Regions from separate parts of the Nocardia farcinica genome, predicted to be linked through region 3. Evidence: riboswitches for the same ligand, from Rfam matches in the RefSeq annotation. Region 3 holds a riboswitch; each other region holds the start of a gene.

Region 1 (6,168 bases), 710 kb from region 3:
CCGACCTCGATCGGGCCGATGTGCACGAGATCGCCGTCGATCCAATAGCCGGACAGGTCCACCTCGGGTTCGACGCTGCATCCGGCACCGAGCTCGAGCATGCCGGTGACCGGCGGCAGGGTGTGCAGGTCGACGCCCTTGCCGATGCGGGCGCCCAGCGCGCGCGCGAACGGCACCATCCACGGTGCGCCGGAGAGGTTCTCCGCGCCGCTGGCCTCCGACAGCCGCACCGCGGCCCACAGCCGCAGGTGCACCGACCCGCCGCGTGGATAGCTGCCGGGCCGCACCCCGCGCAACAGGATGCGCGCACCGGCCACGCACAGCGCCATACGGCCGGGCGGGGTGATGAACAGGACGAAGGCGGGCAGCGCCCACCACCAGGACAGCCGCGGCAGCCAGGGCAGCGAGCCGGACCAGGCGGCGATGTTGCCGACGATCGCCAGCCAGGTGAACCACTGCAGGCCGGTGAGGGTGGTCAGCGGCACGGTGGCCAGTACCTGGGTCAGCTGGGCGCGCCGCGGGGTCGGCACGACCGTGCGCGGTTCGACGCGGGCCGCGGGCGCGGACTGTTCCAGGAAGTCGACCAGCGCACCCAGGCGCGGATGGTCGTAGAGGTCGGCGACGGCGATGCCGGGGTGGCGTTCGCGCAGCGCGGTGACGAGCTGGGCCGCGGCCAGCGACCCGCCGCCCAGGTCGAAGAAGTCGGCATCGGGGCCGGTGACCTCGGCGCCGAGGATCGCGTCCCACAGACCCGCCACCCAGCGCCCGGTCTCGGACAGGCCGTCCTCGGCGTCGGCGCGCCCGGTCTCGGGCAGCGGCCAGGGCAGTGCGTCGCGGTCGACCTTGCCCGAGGTGCGGGTGGGCAGCTCGTCGACCAGCGCCAGGCGCGGCACCAGCGGGGCGGGCAGGTGCTCGGCGAGGGATTCGCGCGCGGCCCGCAGGTCGTAGTCGGCACCCGGGCCGGTGAGGTAGCCGACGAGGATCTTGTTGCCCGCCTTGGTGGTCCGGATGGCCGCCGCGGCGGCGGTGACGCCGGGCAGGTGCTGGAGCGCGTTGTCGATCTCGCCGAGTTCGATGCGGCGGCCGCCGAGCTTGATCTGGTCGTCGGCGCGGCCGAGGAAGATCAGGCCCGCGCGCTCCTTGCGCACCAGGTCACCGCTGCGGTATGCGCGCTCCCAGCCCAATGCCGGTGCGGGAGCGTATTTCTCGGCGTCCTTGGCCGGGTCGAGGTAGCGGGCCAGGCCGACGCCGCCGATCACCAGCTCGCCGGACTCGCCTTCGCCGACCGGATTGCCCTGCGCGTCGACGACGGCGAGATCCCAGCCGTCCAGCGGCAGCCCGATCCGGATCGGGCCCTCGCCGGTCAGTGGCGCCGCGCACGCCACCACCGTCGCCTCGGTGGGACCGTAGGTGTTCCACACCTCCCGGCCCGCGTCGTCGCCGCCGGCGACCCGTTCGGCCAGTTCCGGTGGCACGGCCTCACCGCCGAAGATGAGCAGCCGCACCGCCTCCAGAGCCTCCGGCGGCCAGGTAGCGGCCAGCGTCGGGACGGTCGAGACCACGGTGATCTCCCGGCGCACCAACCAGGGGCCGAGATCGGCGCCGGTGCGGACCAGGGCCCGGGGCGCGGGCACGAGGCAGGCGCCGTGCCGCCACGCCAGCCACATCTCCTCGCAGGAGGCGTCGAAGGCCACCGAGAGACCCGCCAGCACCCGGTCGCCCGGGCCGATCGGGTTGTCCCGCAGGAACATCCGGGCCTCGGCGTCGACGAACGCGGCGGCGCTGCGGTGGGTGACGGCCACGCCCTTGGGGGTGCCGGTGGAGCCGGAGGTGAAGATGATCCAGGCGTCGTCGGCGGGGGAGGGGCCGGCTGCCGGGGGGCGGCCGTCCGTCCCGGCCTGCTCGGCTGCCTCGATCCCCGCACCGGTCGCGACGACCCGCACCCGCGCCTCGCCGAAGACGAGGGCCGCCCGTTCGTCGGGATCGTCGGCGTCGACCGGGACGTAGGCGGCTCCGGCGTAGAGGACGGCGAGGATGGTCACGTAGAGGCGGTGATCCCCGGAGGGCATCCGGACACCGACCCGGTCGCCGGGGCGCACGCCCGCGGCCACCAGCTCGGCCACGCGCTCGGCGATCTCGGCGCGCAGTTCGGCGTAGCTGAGCACGACCTCGCCGTCGTCGAGGGCGGGGGCGTCGGGGTGGGCGGCGACGGTGGCGTCGAGGATGTCGACCAGGGTGCGCGGCTCGGGTGCGGCGACCGACCGGTACAGCGGGTCGGGCGATGCGCCCGGTGCCCGGTTGCCGTCCGCCGCGGCGTCGACCTGCGGCTGCAGCGTCACGTCCTGTCCACCTCTCCGAGAACCTGCCCAGTGTCGGGATGTTTGTTTCACAGCAGGGTTACCAGAGGGCAAACACCCCGGTGACCAGCTGTCCACGGTACCCGGACGGGTCGTGCGCGGCGGGTGCGCGGAGCCGGGACGTGGCCGGTCGGCAGGCCCGGTCCGCAGGCCCGGTCAGGAGGCCGAGGCGACCGTGCCGACGCCGAGCGCGGTGAGGATCGCCGCACTGGCCTGTTCGAGCCGGTCCCGCACCCGCGGGGTGCGCAGCAGGGCGACGGCACGGGCGGCCAGCAGGGCGAGCAGGACCATCTCCACCGCGGCCACCAGGCATTCGATCGCACCGAGGGCGAGCGTGTTGGCGAAGGTGACCTCGGTGAGGAACTGGGGCAGCACCGCCAGGTAGAACAGGCCGACCTTCGGGTTGAACAGACACGAGACCACACCGGCGGTGAACGCCGAGCGAACCGAGGGGGCGTGCCGGTCCGGCGCGGGCGGCTCCGCGGCGGTTCCGCGTTGCTTGCGGTGGTCGAGCAGTGCGCGAATCCCCAAGTACACCAAGTAGATTCCGCCGATCACCTTCAGGGCGCGGTAGGCGGTGGCGGACTGTTCGAGCAGGGTCGCCACCCCGGCGGCCACCACCACCGCCCAGGCGATGCCGCCGAGCGCCGAGCCGATCGCCGCGGCGATGCCGGGTCGGGCGTCCACGATCGAGAACCGCAGCACCAGGAACGAGTCCGGGCCGGGCGTCAGCGACAGCAGCACGCACAGGCCGACGAAGCTGAGCAGCAGCGAGGGGGTCACCTGTCGATGGGATCGCACCCCGCGCGCGCCCGCAACCCGGTTTCGGTGTGCCGGGGATCGTGGTTGACAACGCGGCGCCGGGTCTGCCAATCTCGGTCCAGGTCATGAGTGCCAGCGCAAAGCCCCGGCTCGCTGGTCGGCAACCCTCCTCCGCGGTGGGGTGCTCCGGGTGACGACCTGGCCGCCGTCCGACCGGACGCGGCAAGCGCGGACTCGACGAATCCTCTCGATCTCGGGTCCATGAACCGACGGGATGACGTGATGACTGCTGTTGTGGACCAGACCTGCGCCGCCTTCGCCCGGGTGTCCGGCGACGACCTGCGCGTGCCGCTCGTCCAGGGCGGGACCACCACCTACGCCAACTTCGACCTGGCCGCGAGCGCTCCGGCGCTGGCCACGGTGGCCGACCGGATCCAGCACCTGCTGCCCTACTACGCCAGCGTGCACCGGGGCGCCGGGTATGCCTCGCGCATCTCCACCGAGTGCTACGAGGCCGCGCGCGGCTCGGTCGCCCGGTTCCTCGACGCCGGCGACGACCAGGTGGTGGTGTTCACCCGCAACACCACCGACTCGCTGAACCTGCTGGCCGGCTGCGTGCCGGGCGAGACCGTGGTGCTCGACATCGAGCACCACGCCAACTTCCTGCCCTGGACCAGGCACGGGCGGCGGGTGGTGCGCGCGGCCGACACGATCGAGGAGACACTGCGCAGGCTGGTGGCCGAGCTGTGCGCCCGCCCCGCCGCGCTGCTCGCGGTCACCGGCGCGTCCAACGTGACCGGCGAGGTGCTGCCGCTGCGCAGGCTGGCCGAGATCGCCCACCAGTGCGGTGCGCGGCTGCTGGTCGACGCGGCGCAGCTCGCGCCGCACCGGCGGATCTCCCTGCGCGACACCGGCATCGACTACCTCGCCTGCTCCGGGCACAAGCTGTACGCGCCGTTCGGCGCCGGGGTGCTGGTGGGCAGGCGGGACTGGCTGGACGCGGCCGAGCCGTATCTGGCCGGCGGTGGCGCGGTGCGCGAGGTCGGCGTCTCCGACGTGGCGTGGGCGCCCGCGCCGCAGCGGCACGAGGGCGGATCGCCGAACGTGCTCGGTGCGGCCGCGATCGCCGCGGCCTGCGATGCGCTGGGCGCGGTCGACGCCGAAGCGCTGGTCGCGCACGAGCGGCAGCTCACCGAGCGGCTGCGCGCCGGTCTCGCCGCGGTGCCGGGGTGCCGGGTGCTGCGCGTGTTCGCCGACAGCAGCGACTGCGTCGGAATCGTGGCGTTCACCCTCGACGGGTACGAGCCCGGTCATGTCGCCGCCTACCTGTCCGCCGAGCACGGCATCGGCGTGCGCGACGGGCGGTTCTGCGCGCATCCGCTGCTGGCCCGGCTCGGGGTGGCCGCCGCGCTGCGAGCGAGCGTCGGGGTGTCGACCACCTCGGAGCAGGTCGACCGCCTGGTCGGCGCGGTCGCGCGGCTCGTCGAGCGGGGGACGGCGTGGAACTACGCGTGCACCGGCGGGCTGTGGAGCCCGAGCCCCGAAACCCGGCCGCTCGGCGGTGATTCGGCGGGCGGCGCGGCGCCCTGCCTGCGCTGAGGCCCGCGGTCGGCAGCGGCTGCCGGTGGTGCCATCGTGCGACCGGCCGCCGACCTCGGGATCACCCGTCCAGTGCCGTGGGCCGGTGGTAGCGGCCGTTGTAGTAGAGCAGCGGTGCCGCCGACGGACTCTCGTCGGTGTCGTCGTGGACGCGGGTGACCAGGCCGACGACGAAGGTGTGGTCACCGATCGGGATGAGCTGATGCACCGCGGCGCGCACCCAGATGGGAGTGCCGTGCAGCACCGGCTCCCCGGTCTCCAGCGTGGTCCACAGCGAATGGTCGGCGAAGCGCTCGGCCGCGGTGCGGGAGAAGCGCTGCGCGATGTGGCGCTGGTGTTCGCCGAGAAAGTGGATGACGACCGAGTCGGCGGCCAGCATCGCGGTCAGGCTCGACGAGGTGTGGGCGATGTTGAACGAGACCAGCGGCGGCTCCAGCGACAGCGACGCGAACGACGTCGCGGTGAAGCCGACCGGTCCGGCCGGTGAGTCGAGCGTGACCACGGTGACGCCGGCCGGGTAGTGCCGCATCGACGCTCGGTACTGCTCGGCGGTGATGCCGCTGAGGTCGTCGGGGATCCGGATGCCCGTCTCGGGGCGAGGTACTTCGCTCACACCACCACAAGCTACGCCGCATCGGCACCCGCCGAGCGCGGGCGGCAGCCGTGCTGGGTGGCTCGTCACCTCCCGCCCACCGCGGTGACCTGGAACAACGTGCCGAGCACCGGCGGGGTCGAGGATTCGATCCACGCCGAAGGAAATCCGCACCGGCGGGGTGCGGCGGCGGCCGGGAGGGGCTGGCCGCGGCCTCGGCGCGGCCGATACGGTGGGCGGATGACAGATTGGCAGGCTTTCACGGTCGAGATCAGCGACCATGTCGCCCAGGTGACGTTGACCGGTCCCGGCAAGGGCAACGCGATGGGACCGGATTTCTGGCGGGAGCTCCCGGAGATCTTCGCCGGGCTCGATGCCGACCCGCAGGTGCGCGCGGTCGTGATCACCGGCTCCGGCAAACACTTCTCCTACGGTCTCGACCTGCCTGCCATGTCCGGCACCTTCGGCCCGCTGATGGCCGACCGGGCGCTGGCGGCCCCGCGCACCGACTTCCTCAAGGAGATCCGCAGGCTGCAGGCCTCGATCAACTCCGTCGCCGAGTGCTCCAAGCCGGTGATCGCGGCGGTGTCGGGCTGGTGCATCGGCGGCGGCGTCGACCTCATCGCGGCCGCCGACATCCGGCTCGCCAGCGCCGACGCCCAGTTCAGCGTGCGCGAAGCCAAGGTCGCCATCGTCGCCGACGTGGGCTCGCTGCAGCGCCTGCCCGGCATCATCGGCGAGGGCCACCTGCGCGAGCTGGCCTACACCGGCAAGGACATCGACGCCGCACGCGCGGAGAAGATCGGGCTGGTCAACGACGTGTACCCGGACCAGCAGGCGGTGCTGGCCGCGGCGCAC
Region 2 (6,168 bases), on a different replicon from region 3:
CGAGCACGACCGCCATCGTCACCATCGCCGCGAAGATCGAACGGTCCACGCCGCGATCGGCCAGCACGCCGCCGGCGACGTTGCCCGCCACCATGCCGAGGCCGAACAGCGCCAGCACCAACGGCACCGCGCCCGCGGCCATGCCCGCCACGTCGGTCAAGGTGGTCGCGATGTAGGTGTAGACAGCGAACATGCCGCCGAAGCCGATCGCGCCGACGGCGAGAGTGGCCAGCACCTGCGTCCTGCGCAGCGCGCCGAGTTCGGTGAGCGGGTTGGTGATCACCAACCCGGTGAGTTCGGGCACGAAGCGCAGCAGCGCCGCCACCGTCGCCGCGCCGATCAGCGCCACCACCACGAAGGCGTCGCGCCAACCGAAGTGCTGGCCGAGCCAGGTGGCCGCGGGCACGCCGACGACGTTCGCGGCACTGAGGCCGAGCATCACCGCGGCGACCGCCTTCGCCCGCCGGCCGACCGGCGCGAGCGAGGCCGCGGCCAGCGAGGCGACGCCGAAGTACGCGCCGTGCGGCAGGCCGGCGACGAAGCGCGCCGCGACCAGGGTGTGGAAGGTCGGCGCGAGCACGGTGGCGAGATTGCCGAGGGTGAAGGCCACCATCAGGGCCACCAGCAGACGTTTGCGCGGCACCCGCGCGCACAGCGCGGCCAGCAGCGGCGCACCGACCACGACGCCGAGCGCGTAGGCCGACACCGCGTGCCCGGCGGTCGGCTCGGAGACGTGCATGGCCACGGCGATGTCGGGCAACAGGCCCATCGTGACGAATTCGGTGGTGCCGATGCCGAAACCACCGAGCGCCAGTGCCAGCATGGCGGGCACGTGCCACTCGGTGCGCGGGGAGTCGGAACGGACGGGGGCGATGGTCGCGGGACTCGTCACGTGTCCATGTAACCGACCGGCAACCGGCATCGCTTCCCGAGATCGCGTGAGTTACGCCACCGCGCCGTCCCGCGGCGGGGTCCCGGGCTCGCGGCGGGCGAAGGTGCGGCGGTAGTCCGCGGGCGTCACCCCGAGTGCCGTGGTGAAGTGCCTGCGCAGGTTGGTGGCGGTGCCGAGCCCGGCCATCCGGGCGACGGCCTCGACGGTCAGGTCGGTCGACTCGAGCAAGCTTCTGGCATAGGCCAGGCGCTGGTTCAGCAGCCACTGCTTGGGTGTGACCCCGCCGGCCCGTTGCAGGCGCCGGTGGAAGGTGCGGGTGCTCATGTTCGCGCGGGCGGCGAGCAGGTCGACGGTGAGCGGCTGGTCCAGGTGCGCGGCCGCCCATTGCAGTACCGGACCGAGGTCGTCACGCGGATCGGCGGGCACCGCGCGGTCGACGTACTGCGCCTGGCCGCCGGAGCGGTGCGGGGGAATCACCATGCGCCGGGCCAGCCGGTTCGCGACGGTCGCGCCGAGGTCGCGGCGCACCAGGTGCAGGCACAGGTCGAGGGCCGCGGTCATGCCCGCGCTGGTGAGCACGTCGCCGTCGTCGAGGTAGAGCACCGAGTCGTCGACCACGAGATCGGGGTGGCGGCGGGCCAGCAGGCCGGCGTGTTCCCAGTGCACCGTCACCCGCCGCCCGGTCAGGATGCCCGCCGCCGCCAACGCGAACACCCCGTCGCACAGCGCGACCAGCCGGGCGCCCCGGCGGTGCGCGGCCACCAGCGCGTCGAGCAGTTCCGCGGGTAGCGCGCGCTCGCCCGTGCGGCAGTGCGCGGCCACCGAGGGCACGATCACGGTATCGGCGGCCAGCAACTCGGCCAGACCGTGTTCGGGACGCAGGAAGGCGCCGAAGCCGATCGACTGTTCGCCCTGGTCCGGTGCGACCGCGCACACCCGCAGCGTGTACCAGGGGTCGGCCAGGTCCGGCTGGGGCGTCCCGAAGATCGCGGCCACCACGCCCAGCTCGTAGAGATCCCAGGGGTGCAGCGCACCCGGCGCGATCGCCATCGCGACGGTCCGTCCGGTCATGGCACCAGTGTGGCAGGAAACGTTCGGTTGTGGTCGGTTCTGCCACTCACCGCTGCGGTGCATCCGTCCGGAAACTGATTCCAGGGCGCCCACCCGACAACCCCGAAATCCACGGAGGAACCATGAGCAAGACACCCGTGACCGTGCTCGGCCTCGGCCGGATGGGCGCCGCCGTCGCCGAGATCCTGGTGCGCGCGGGCCACCCGACCACGGTGTGGAACCGCACCCCCGGCCGAGCCGCACATCTCGACGCCCTCGGCGCCCGGCGCGCACCGGACCCGCGGACGGCGGTCGCGGCGGGACGGTTGATCATCACCGTGCTCGCCGACACCCCGGCCGCGACCGAACTGCTCACCCCGCTCGCCGACGCGCTGGCCGGACGCACGGTGCTCAACGTCGCCACCGGACGCCCCGACCAGGCCGCCGAACTCACCACGCGGCTGGGCGGCATCCCGGTGCTGGACGCCGGCGTCTTCGGTGTCCCGCAGACCCTCGGCACCCCCGACACCCTGCTCGTCTACAGCGGGTCGCCCGCGGCGAACACCGAGTTCGGCGCGGTCGTCGCGCTGCTCGGCGAGGCCCGCTACGTGGGATCCGACCCGGGCTCGGCGGCCAGGCACGACATGGCCGTGCTCGCCGGGATGTACGGGCTGTTCGGCGGGTTCTTCCAGGCCGTGGCGATGACGCGCGGCGAGCGGGCCGGCGCGGTCGGCTTCACCGAGACCTACCTCGCGCCCTGGCTGCGCGCGCTGCTGGACATGCTGCCCACCCTCGCCGCGGAGATCGACTCGGGCGAGTACCCGGTGAACTACTCCGACCTTGCGGTCAATCGCAGCGGCCTGGCCGACATCCGCGCGACCGCCCGGGCCGAGGGGGTGGCCACCGACCTGCTCGATCCGCTGCAGCGGATCTTCGACGCCGAGGTCGCCGCGGGTCATGGCGCGGCCAGCTTCACCCGCGCGGTCGCGGCGCTGACCGCGGCGCCGGTGACCTCCTGACCCCGCAGACGGCTCGGGCACCCGTGCCACCGCGGCATGCGGTGGGCGGGTGCCCGTTCGATCCGGCACCGGGTCCGTGTGCCCGGCGCCGGGCGGGGAGGGTCCGACAGGCCCGCCCCGTGTCCGGTGGGTCGGCTGGGTCAGCGCAGCGCGCGGGCCAGGTTGGTGTCGAGCGCGCCGAGGAACTCCTCGGTGGTCAGGTAGCCCTGGTCGCCGCCGACGAGCAGCGCGAGGTCCTTGGTCATCTGGCCGCCCTCGACGGTCTTGATGACGACGTCCTCGAGGGTCTGCGCGAAACCGATCACCTCGGGGGTGTTGTCCAGCTTGCCGCGGTGCTCGAGGCCACGGGTCCAGGCGAAGATCGACGCGATCGGGTTCGTCGAGGTCGGCTTGCCCTGCTGGTGCTGGCGGTAGTGCCGGGTGACGGTGCCGTGCGCGGCCTCGGCCTCACAGGTCTTGCCGTCCGGGGTCAGCAGCACCGAGGTCATCAGGCCCAGCGAGCCGAAGCCCTGCGCGACGGTGTCGGACTGCACGTCGCCGTCGTAGTTCTTGCACGCCCAGACGTAGCCGCCCTCCCACTTCATCGAGGAGGCCACCATGTCGTCGATGAGGCGGTGCTCGTAGGTCAGGCCCGCGGCGTCGAACTGGCTCTTGAACTCGGTGTCGAAGATCTCCTGGAAGGTGTCCTTGAACATGCCGTCGTAGGCCTTCAGGATGGTGTTCTTCGTCGACATGTACACCGGGTAGTTCTGCTGCAGGCCGTAGTTGAACGAGGCCCGCGCGAAATCCTCGATGGACTTCTTGAAGTTGTACATGCCCATCACGACGCCGCCGTCCTCGGGCATCTTCACGACCTCGTGCACGATCGGCTCGCTGCCGTCGTCGGGGGTGAAGGTGAGGGTCACGGTGCCGCCCTGGAACACCTTGAAGTCGGTGGCGCGGTACTGGTCGCCGAAGGCGTGGCGGCCGATGATGATCGGCTTGGTCCAGCCCGGCACCAGGCGCGGGATGTTGGAGATGATGATCGGGGCGCGGAAGATCGTGCCGCCGAGGATGTTGCGGATGGTGCCGTTGGGCGAGCGCCACATCTTCTTCAGGCCGAATTCCTTGACGCGCGCCTCGTCCGGGGTGATGGTGGCGCACTTCACACCGACGCCGTGGCGCTTGATCGCCTCGGCCGCGTCGACGGTGACCTGGTCGTCTGTCTTGTCGCGGTATTCGATGCCCAGGTCGTAGTACTCGAGGTTCACGTCGAGGTACGGGTGGATCAGCTTGTCCTTGATGAACTGCCAGATGATCCTGGTCATCTCATCACCATCGAGTTCGACGACGGTGCCTTCAACCTTGATCTTGGACATGGATCTTCGTGTCCTCCTAGGATGTGTGCCCTCATTGCACGGCCAGGCGAACACGCTTGTGAGCGGACCCCAGCTGTTCAACAGACAACGTATATGCCCCGCATTGTCCGCGGGACACGTGGTGCAAACAAGACGAGCGTACTGCTGCCGCCGTCCGCACCGTGCGGGGAGGGGGCCCTGTGCGGGCGATGTGACGGTTACCGGCCAGTAAGCTCGGAGTGATCTCGAGCACCTCACCCATGATGACACCGGGGGCCGGATTTCGGCCATCGCGGCCCGCCCGGTTACCATGGCGGTCAGGTCATGAGCGCCAGCGTCAAGCCCCGGCTCGCTGGCCGGCAACCCTCCAGCTGCGGTGGGGTGCTCCGGGTGATGACCGGGCTCCCGAAGGTCGGGGGCAAGCGCGCTCGCAGGAGGTTTTCCCGACATGATCGAGTGGTCCGCGTGACCGTGAGCACCGATCAGAGCCCCTGCCCCTCGGCCACCGGGGCGGAACTGCTGCCGCCGCCGGACGGCACCCTGGCCATCGTGCCCGTCGGCGACATCCGGCTGGAGAGCGGCGCCGTCATCCCCGACGTCCACCTCGGCGTGCAGCGCTGGGGCGAGCTCTCCCCCGGCCTGGACAACGTCGTGCTCGTCGAGCACGCCCTCACCGGCGACTCCCACGTCGTCGGCCCGGCCGACGACGTGCACCAGCTGCCCGGCTGGTGGAACGGCATGGTCGGGCCCGGCGCGCCGATGGACACCGACGAATGGTGCGTCATCGCCACCAACGTGCTCGGCGGCTGCAAGGGCAGCACCGGCCCCGGTTCCACCGCACCCGACGGCAAGCCGTGGGGCTCGCGCTTCCCGGCGATCTCGATCCGCGATCAGGTGACCGCCGAGGCCGCGCTGTTCGACCGGATCGGCATCCACCGGCTGGCCGCCGTGGTCGGCGGCTCGATGGGCGGCATGCGGGTGCTCGAATGGATGGTCGGTGCCCCCGAGCGGGTCGCCGCCGCGCTGGTGCTGGCGGTCGGCGCGCGCGCCACCGCCGACCAGATCGGCACCCAGACCACCCAGATCGCCGCCATCACCGCCGACCCGGACTGGCAGGGCGGCGACTACCACGACACCGGCCGCGCACCCACCACCGGAATGGGCATCGCGCGCCGCATCGCGCACCTGACCTACCGCACCGAGGACGAGCTCGACCACCGCTTCGCCAATCACGCCCAGGACGGCGAGGATCCGTTCGACGGCGGGCGCTGGGCGGTGCAGAGCTACCTCGAGCACCAGGCCGAGAAGCTGTGCAGGCGTTTCGATCCCGCCACCTATGTGCTGCTCACCGAGGCGATGAACCGGCACGACGTCGGGCGCGGGCGCGGCGGCGTCGCGGCCGCGCTGGCCGCCACCCCGGTGCCGTGCGTGGTCGGCGGCGTCGATTCCGACCGGCTCTACCCGCTGCACACCCAGCAGGAGCTGGCCGACCTGCTACCCGGTTGCGCGCGGCTCGAGGTCGTGCATTCCCGCGACGGACACGACGGGTTCCTCACCGAAACCGCCGCCATCGGCAAACTGCTGGTCGAGACGATGCGGCTGGCGCGCGCCCACCGCTGAATCAGCCCACGCCGAGCGTGTTGATGGTCACCGCCAGGAACACGATCGCCGAGCCGAGCAGCGTCAGCGCCGCCACGTCGAACGGTTTGCTGCGCACCGCCAGCACCCCCACCCGGATGCTCGGCAGGCACAGCCGCAGCGCCGCCGCGAGCAACGCCGCCCCGCCGAAGATCAGCGCACCGCGCCGCCACCGGTCGGAGGCCACGAACACCACCGCGACCAGCACCACCAGCCCCACCAGCACCATCGG
Region 3 (6,168 bases):
ATCGCCACCGGCTACCAGGGTGAGTGGCCGAAGTTCAAGGAGCGGTTCGCGCGGCTGCGCGAGGCGGTGGAGCTGATGCGGGCGCTGTGGACCGGCGACCGGGTCGATTTCGACGGCCAGTACTACCGCACCGTCGGCGCCTCGATCTACGACGTGCCCGAGGGCGGCGTGCCGATCTACATCGCCGCGGGCGGCCCGCTGGTGGCCCGCTACGCCGGGCGTGCGGGCGACGGGTTCATCTGCACCTCGGGCAAGGGCATGGAGCTCTACACCGACAAGCTCATGCCCGCGGTCGCCGAGGGCGCGGCCAAGGCCGGACGCAGCGTGGACAGCATCGACCGGATGATCGAGATCAAGATCTCCTACGACACCGATCCCGAACTGGCACTGGAGAACACCCGGTTCTGGGCGCCGCTGTCGCTGACCGCCGAGCAGAAGCACAGCATCACCGATCCCATCGAAATGGAGGCGGCCGCCGACGCGCTGCCGATCGAGCAGATCGCCAAGCGCTGGATCGTGGCCAGCGACCCGGACCAGGCCGTCGAACAGATCAAGCCCTACCTCGACGCGGGCCTCAACCACCTGGTGTTCCACGCGCCGGGCCACGACCAGCGCCGGTTCCTCGACCTGTTCCAGCGCGATCTGGCACCCCGCCTGCGCGCACTGGCCTGATGGGTTCGGCGGCGTGGCGCGGCGGGGTGGTGTTCCGCCCCGGGCTGATGGCGTTCACCGGTGAGATCGGCGACGCCGACGCCCACGCGCACGCCGCCGTGCAGGTCCTGTTCGTGGCCCGCGGAGGGCTCACACTGACCGACGCGGGCGGGCAGACCGTCTCCGCCCAGGCCGCGATCATCCCGCCCGGCGTCGCACACCGGGTCCGCGCCGAGGCCGGCACCAGCGGCTTCCTCGCCTTCCTCGATCCCGACAGCACCACCGCGCACGCCGCCGTCGCCCGGCTGGGCGGGCTGCCCGCCGACGACGCCGCCAGCTGGGTCGCGGCCGCCGTGCCGAGCCCCGCCGCCGACCCGACCGGTCGGCGCAGGCGCAACCATCCCGCGGTCGCCGCCGCGCTGCGGATGGCGGTCGACCGCCCCGGCGGACCGCCGCGGCTGGCGGAACTCGCGGCCCGCGTCGGCATTTCGGCCAGTCGCCTCTCGCACGTGTTCACCGAACAGGTCGGGTTGCCGTACGCGGCGTGGCGGCGCTGGGTCCGGCTCCAACTCGCGATGGACGTCGTCCGCGCGGGCGATTCGCTGACCGAGGCCGCGCACGCGGCCGGCTTCGCCGACAGCGCGCACCTGACCCGCACCTGCCGCGACCTGATCGGCATCAGCCCGACCGAAGCGCTCATCGCGACCGGCTGGCGCCCGCCGCCGGCGAAGGTCAGCTGATTTCTTCAAGCCGACGGCCGGGCACGGCGGCGACGCTGAACCCATGTCCATTGTGGTTCGCCCCCTTGTCCGATACGGCTACGTGCCGGTGATGCTGGTAGGCATCAACGGCGCGGGCATCGCCCTGGCCGCCGCTGGCGCCGCCAAGCTGTGGCTGGTGGCGCTGCTCGCCGCGGCCGTCGCGTTGTCGTTCGCCGCCGAACGTGTGCTGCCCTACCGGCCGGCCTGGAACCGCTCGCACGGCGACGCGGGCCGCGACACCGTCCACACCGTCGTCAACGAGACGCTGGTCCTCGGCTCGGTCGCCGCCATCCCCGCCCTCGCCGCGCTGCTACCGGGTACCGGAATATGGCCGCACAGCTGGCCTTTCGTCATCCAGGTGCTGGTGGCGATCCTGATCGCCGATCTGGGCATCACGCTCGCCCACTACGCCAGCCACCACATCGGGGTGCTGTGGCGATTCCACGCCGTGCACCACAGCGTCACCCGCTGCTACGGCCTCAACGGCCTGATGAAACACCCACTGCACCAGACGGTCGAGATGATCGCCGGGGTCACGCCCCTGCTGCTCGCCGGTATCCCGGTGCCGGTCGCCGCCGCGCTGGCACTGGCCGTGGCCGTGCAACTGCTGCTGCAGCACTCCAACGCCGACTACCGGGTCGGGCCGCTCAAACACGTGCTGGCGCTGAACGAGGGCCACCGCTTCCACCACCTCAAATGGGCGGGGGTGGGCGATGTCAACTTCGGCCTGTTCACCCTGATCTGGGACCACCTGCTCGGCACCTACAGCTACGACCCGCGACGGCGGTTCACCAGCGACGACCTCGGCATGGCCGCGAAACCCGACTATCCGGTGGGCTACCTGGCCCAACTGGCCGAACCATTCCGGAAAGGACACTGATGCCCGCCCTCTCCCCCGCCGCCCGCGCCCGCTACCGCGCCGAGATGGCGGCCGCGAAGACCACCGCCGACCCGGCCCTGCGCTGGACGCACCTCGAACGCGCGCACATCCTGTCCCAGCCCGACCCGTGGCTGCACACCGGCAACCACGTCGCGATGTTCGCCCTGGCGGTACGGCAGCGCGACCGCCGCGAGGCCGTCGGCCAGCTCGTCCGCGTCCTCGTCGCCGCGCCCGGCTCGCTGACCGGGCGCTATCCGGAAGGCAACACCGGGCGCGCGAATGTCGGTCTGCGCCGGCCGATGCCGATCCCGGCCGACCTCGCGGAACTGCTGCGGCCGGCCGGATGAGCCGGTCAGCTCAGCGCGTGCTCGAGATCGCCGAGCAGGTCGTCGACGTCCTCCAGCCCCACCGAGATGCGCACCACCCCGTCGGTCAGGCCGATACCGGCCCGGCCCTCGGGGCCCATCGCGCGATGGGTGGTGGTGGCGGGGTGGGTGATGAGGGTCTTGGCATCGCCGAGGTTGTTGGAGATGTCGATGATCCGCAGCCGGTCGAGCACCTCGAACGCGCGCTTCTTGGCCTCGCCCTCGGCCGCCTTCAGCTCGAAGGTGACCACGGTGCCGCCACCGGACATCTGGGCCCGGGCCAGGTCGTACTGCGGATGTGATTCGAGGAACGGGTATTTCACCCAGCTCACCGCCGGGTTCGACTCGAGGAAGCGGGCGATCCGCAGCGCCGACTCGGTGGAGTGCCGCACGCGCAGCGGCATCGTCTCGAGGCCCTTGAGCAGCGTCCAGGCGTTGAACGGGCTCAGCGCCGGGCCGGTGTGGCGCATCAGGGTCTTCACCGGGCCGTCGATGTACTCGCGGTCGCCGAGGATCGCACCGCCGAGCACCCGGCCCTGGCCGTCGATGTGCTTGGTGCCGGAGTAGACGACCACGTCGGCGCCGAGATCGAAGCCCTTCTGCAGCAGCGGTGTGGCGAACACGTTGTCCAGCACCACTTTCGCGCCCGCGGCGTGCGCGATCTCGGTGACCCGGCGCACGTCGACCAGGGTCTGCATCGGGTTGGCCGGCGTCTCGAAGAACACCGCGGCGGTGGGCACCGACAGTGCCCGCTCCCACTGGTCGAGGTCCTCGCCGTCGACGAACACCGTCTCCACGCCCCAGCGGGGCAGGATCTCGTTGCAGACCACGAAACACGACCCGAACAGGCTGCGGGCCGCGACCAGCCGGTCGCCGGCGCCGAGCAGCGCGCCGAGCGCGGTGAACACCGCCGACATACCGCTGGCGGTCGCGAACGCGGCCTCGGCGCCGTCCATCAGGCGGATGCGTTCCTCGAACATCGCCACGGTCGGATTGCCGTACCGGGAGTAGACGAAGTGCTCCACCTCGCCGGTGAACGCGGCCTCGGCGGCCTCGGCGCTCTCGTAGACGAAACCGGAGGTCAGGTAGAGCGCCTCGGCGGTCTCCTCGAAGCCGGACCGGCGCAGCCCGCCGCGCACTCCGAGGGTCGCGGGACCGACGCCCTCGGGCAGCGGCTTGTCGAACGCGCCGCCGGTGATCACGACTGCCTCCAGGGCAGCCCCTCGGCCCGCCAACCGGTGCCGCCGCGGTGCCCGTTGGCATCCAGCGAACCCTCGAAGCCCTCGATCACGTTGTAGGACGGGGTGATTCCCAGCTCGGTCGCGACGTCGGCGGCGTGCGCCGAACGCTGCCCCGACCGACACAGGAACACCACGGGCGCCTCCGGCGCGCGGTCGGCCAGTGCCTTGCCGAGCTGCTCGGCGAAGCGCGGGTTCGGCGAGCCGGTGCCGTCCACCCACTCGATCAGCAGGGTGGGCCGGTCGATGGAGCTGGTGTCGGGCACGCCGACGAAGCGCCACTCGGCTTCGGTACGCACGTCGACGAGGACGGCCGCGGGGTTCTCACGCAGCAGTTCCCAGGCCTGGCGGGGGGTGATGTCCCCGGCGTAACTCATTCGAACCTCCTGTGAATCCGCACTTGCCGCACCGTCTTCGGTACGGCCAGGTCGTCACCCGGAGCACCCCGCCGCGGAGGAGGGTTGCCGACCAGCGAGCCGGGGCTTGGCGCTGGTGCTCATGACCTTCGGTCACTGAGATTGCCTGGACCGAAGTCACCGTGTCAACCGGATCAGGCGGTGCAGACCACCCACGTGCCGTCGGCACGGACCAGGTTCCAGGTCGCGGTCTGTTCGGCCCCGTCGACCCGCACCGTGACGGTGGCCTTGGCCCGGTTGCCGTTGACGCTCTGATCGGCGACCGACGCCAGTTCGATTGTCTTGCCGGTGCCTTCCTGCGCGGCCAGCGGTGAGCGCGCCGGGTCGAAATCCGCGCAGGCGGCACCGGGCGGCGGCACCTCGTCGGTGGCGTTGGTGCCCTCGACGAAGTTCTGCACGGCGGCGGTGATCCGGTCGGCTTCTGTGACATTTTTCTCAGCGGGGGAGAGCAGGCCGCCGAGCACGATGGCCACCAGCACGATCACCGCGATCACCGCGGCCGCGATGAACGGGGTCATCGAGCGGTGATCGGTCTGATCGACGGGGATCGGTTCGTCCTGCCCGGCGGGCTGCTTGTCGGCCATGACCTCGATGATCCCCGGTGCGCCGTGGTGGGCGGGCGGCGGCCCCCGGCCGCGACGCAGCACACATCCGGCGCCACGCACGCGCGGGTACCGTGGACGGCGGCGGCAGGTACGCAGCGCGCGGATCCGGGTCCGCCGCGGCACCGCCCCGGCGGCGGCTGTCGGCCGGACGATAGAATCGCGAATCTGCGGCCCGCTGTCCTGGCAAAAGACAGCGAACGTCGTGACCTGGGACGTGACAGGGGGCCCGATCGGCGTCCGTATCGCCAGGGGCAACCAGATCGGTGCGTCAACTTAGCCTAAGCTAAGAAGGACGCCAGTGAACGTATTCGACCAATAAGGGTGCGCGTAACAGATGACCGAACAGAGTGCAGCGCCGACCAGCGGCGCCCGCCCGCTCCGCATCGCGATCGTCGGCGCGGGGCCGGCCGGAATCTACGCCGCCGACGCGTTGATGAAGTCCGATGCCGACGTGAGCATCGACCTCTACGAGCGCATGCCCGCACCGTTCGGGCTGATCCGCTACGGCGTCGCGCCCGATCATCCGCGCATCAAGGGCATCATCACCGCCCTGCACAAGGTGCTCGACAAGGAGCAGGTGCGCCTGCTCGGCAACATCGACTACGGCACCGACATCACCCTCGATGACCTGCGCCGCTTCTACGACGCGGTGATCTTCTCCACCGGCGCCAACGCCGACCGCGCGCTGAACATCCCCGGCATCGACCTGGACGGTTCCTACGGCGCGGCCGACTTCGTCTCCTGGTACGACGGTCACCCGGACGTGCCCCGCACCTGGCCGCTGGACGCGGAGAAGGTCGCGGTGCTCGGCGTCGGCAACGTCGCGCTGGACGTGGCGCGCGTGCTCGCCAAGACCGGTGACGAACTGCTGCCCACCGAGATCCCGCCGAACGTCTACGCGGGCCTGAAGGCCAACAAGGCCGTCGAGGTGCACGTGTTCGGCCGCCGCGGCCCGGCCCAGGCCAAGTTCACCCCGCTGGAGCTGCGCGAGCTCGACCACTCGCCCACCATCGAGGTGATCGTCGACCCCGAGGACATCGACTACGACGAGGGCTCGGAGGCCGCGCGCCGCCACTCCAAGCAGGTCGACATGGTCGCCAACACCCTCGAGCAGTGGGCGATCCGCGACCAGGGCGACCGTCCGCACAAGCTCTACCTGCACTTCTTCGAGTCCCCGGCGGAGATCCTCGGCGACGAGAACGGCAAGGTCGTCGGCCTGCGCACCGAGCGCACCCAGCTCGACGGCACCGGC

Evidence for each region. Region 3 has a riboswitch for S-adenosylmethionine ahead of AMO33_RS21910 (rhodanese-like domain-containing protein). Riboswitches for the same ligand answer to the same signal wherever they lie in the genome.
Region 1: it holds a riboswitch for S-adenosylmethionine, as region 3 does, so the genes downstream of both, AMO33_RS18790 (aminotransferase class V-fold PLP-dependent enzyme) here and AMO33_RS21910 (rhodanese-like domain-containing protein) in region 3, are expected to answer to the same signal.
Region 2: it holds a riboswitch for S-adenosylmethionine, as region 3 does, so the genes downstream of both, metX (homoserine O-acetyltransferase MetX) here and AMO33_RS21910 (rhodanese-like domain-containing protein) in region 3, are expected to answer to the same signal.

What each region holds. Positions count from the first base shown of each region.
Region 1 covers NZ_LN868939.1:353,539-359,706, reverse strand. The annotation lists gene AMO33_RS18800 (Pls/PosA family non-ribosomal peptide synthetase) at 1-2,270, opposite strand, end outside; gene AMO33_RS18795 (LysE family translocator) at 2,514-3,140, opposite strand; SAM riboswitch class IV at 3,241-3,354, shown strand; gene AMO33_RS18790 (aminotransferase class V-fold PLP-dependent enzyme) at 3,402-4,718, shown strand; gene AMO33_RS18785 (flavin reductase family protein) at 4,780-5,247, opposite strand; gene AMO33_RS18780 (crotonase/enoyl-CoA hydratase family protein) at 5,551-6,168, shown strand, end outside.
Region 2 covers NZ_LN868938.1:3,291,255-3,297,422, forward strand. The annotation lists gene AMO33_RS15630 (MFS transporter) at 1-892, opposite strand, end outside; gene AMO33_RS15635 (helix-turn-helix domain-containing protein) at 944-1,963, opposite strand; gene AMO33_RS15640 (NAD(P)-dependent oxidoreductase) at 2,086-2,961, shown strand; gene AMO33_RS15645 (NADP-dependent isocitrate dehydrogenase) at 3,102-4,319, opposite strand; SAM riboswitch class IV at 4,619-4,729, shown strand; gene metX (homoserine O-acetyltransferase MetX) at 4,764-5,918, shown strand; gene AMO33_RS15655 (DUF3017 domain-containing protein) at 5,920-6,165, opposite strand.
Region 3 covers NZ_LN868939.1:1,067,881-1,074,048, reverse strand. The annotation lists gene fgd (glucose-6-phosphate dehydrogenase (coenzyme-F420)) at 1-672, shown strand, start outside; gene AMO33_RS21930 (AraC family transcriptional regulator) at 672-1,391, shown strand; gene AMO33_RS21925 (sterol desaturase family protein) at 1,435-2,292, shown strand; gene AMO33_RS21920 (DUF3703 domain-containing protein) at 2,292-2,639, shown strand; gene AMO33_RS21915 (O-succinylhomoserine sulfhydrylase) at 2,645-3,859, opposite strand; gene AMO33_RS21910 (rhodanese-like domain-containing protein) at 3,856-4,272, opposite strand; SAM riboswitch class IV at 4,287-4,399, opposite strand; gene AMO33_RS21905 (Rv0361 family membrane protein) at 4,446-4,895, opposite strand; gene AMO33_RS21900 (FAD-dependent oxidoreductase) at 5,251-6,168, shown strand, end outside.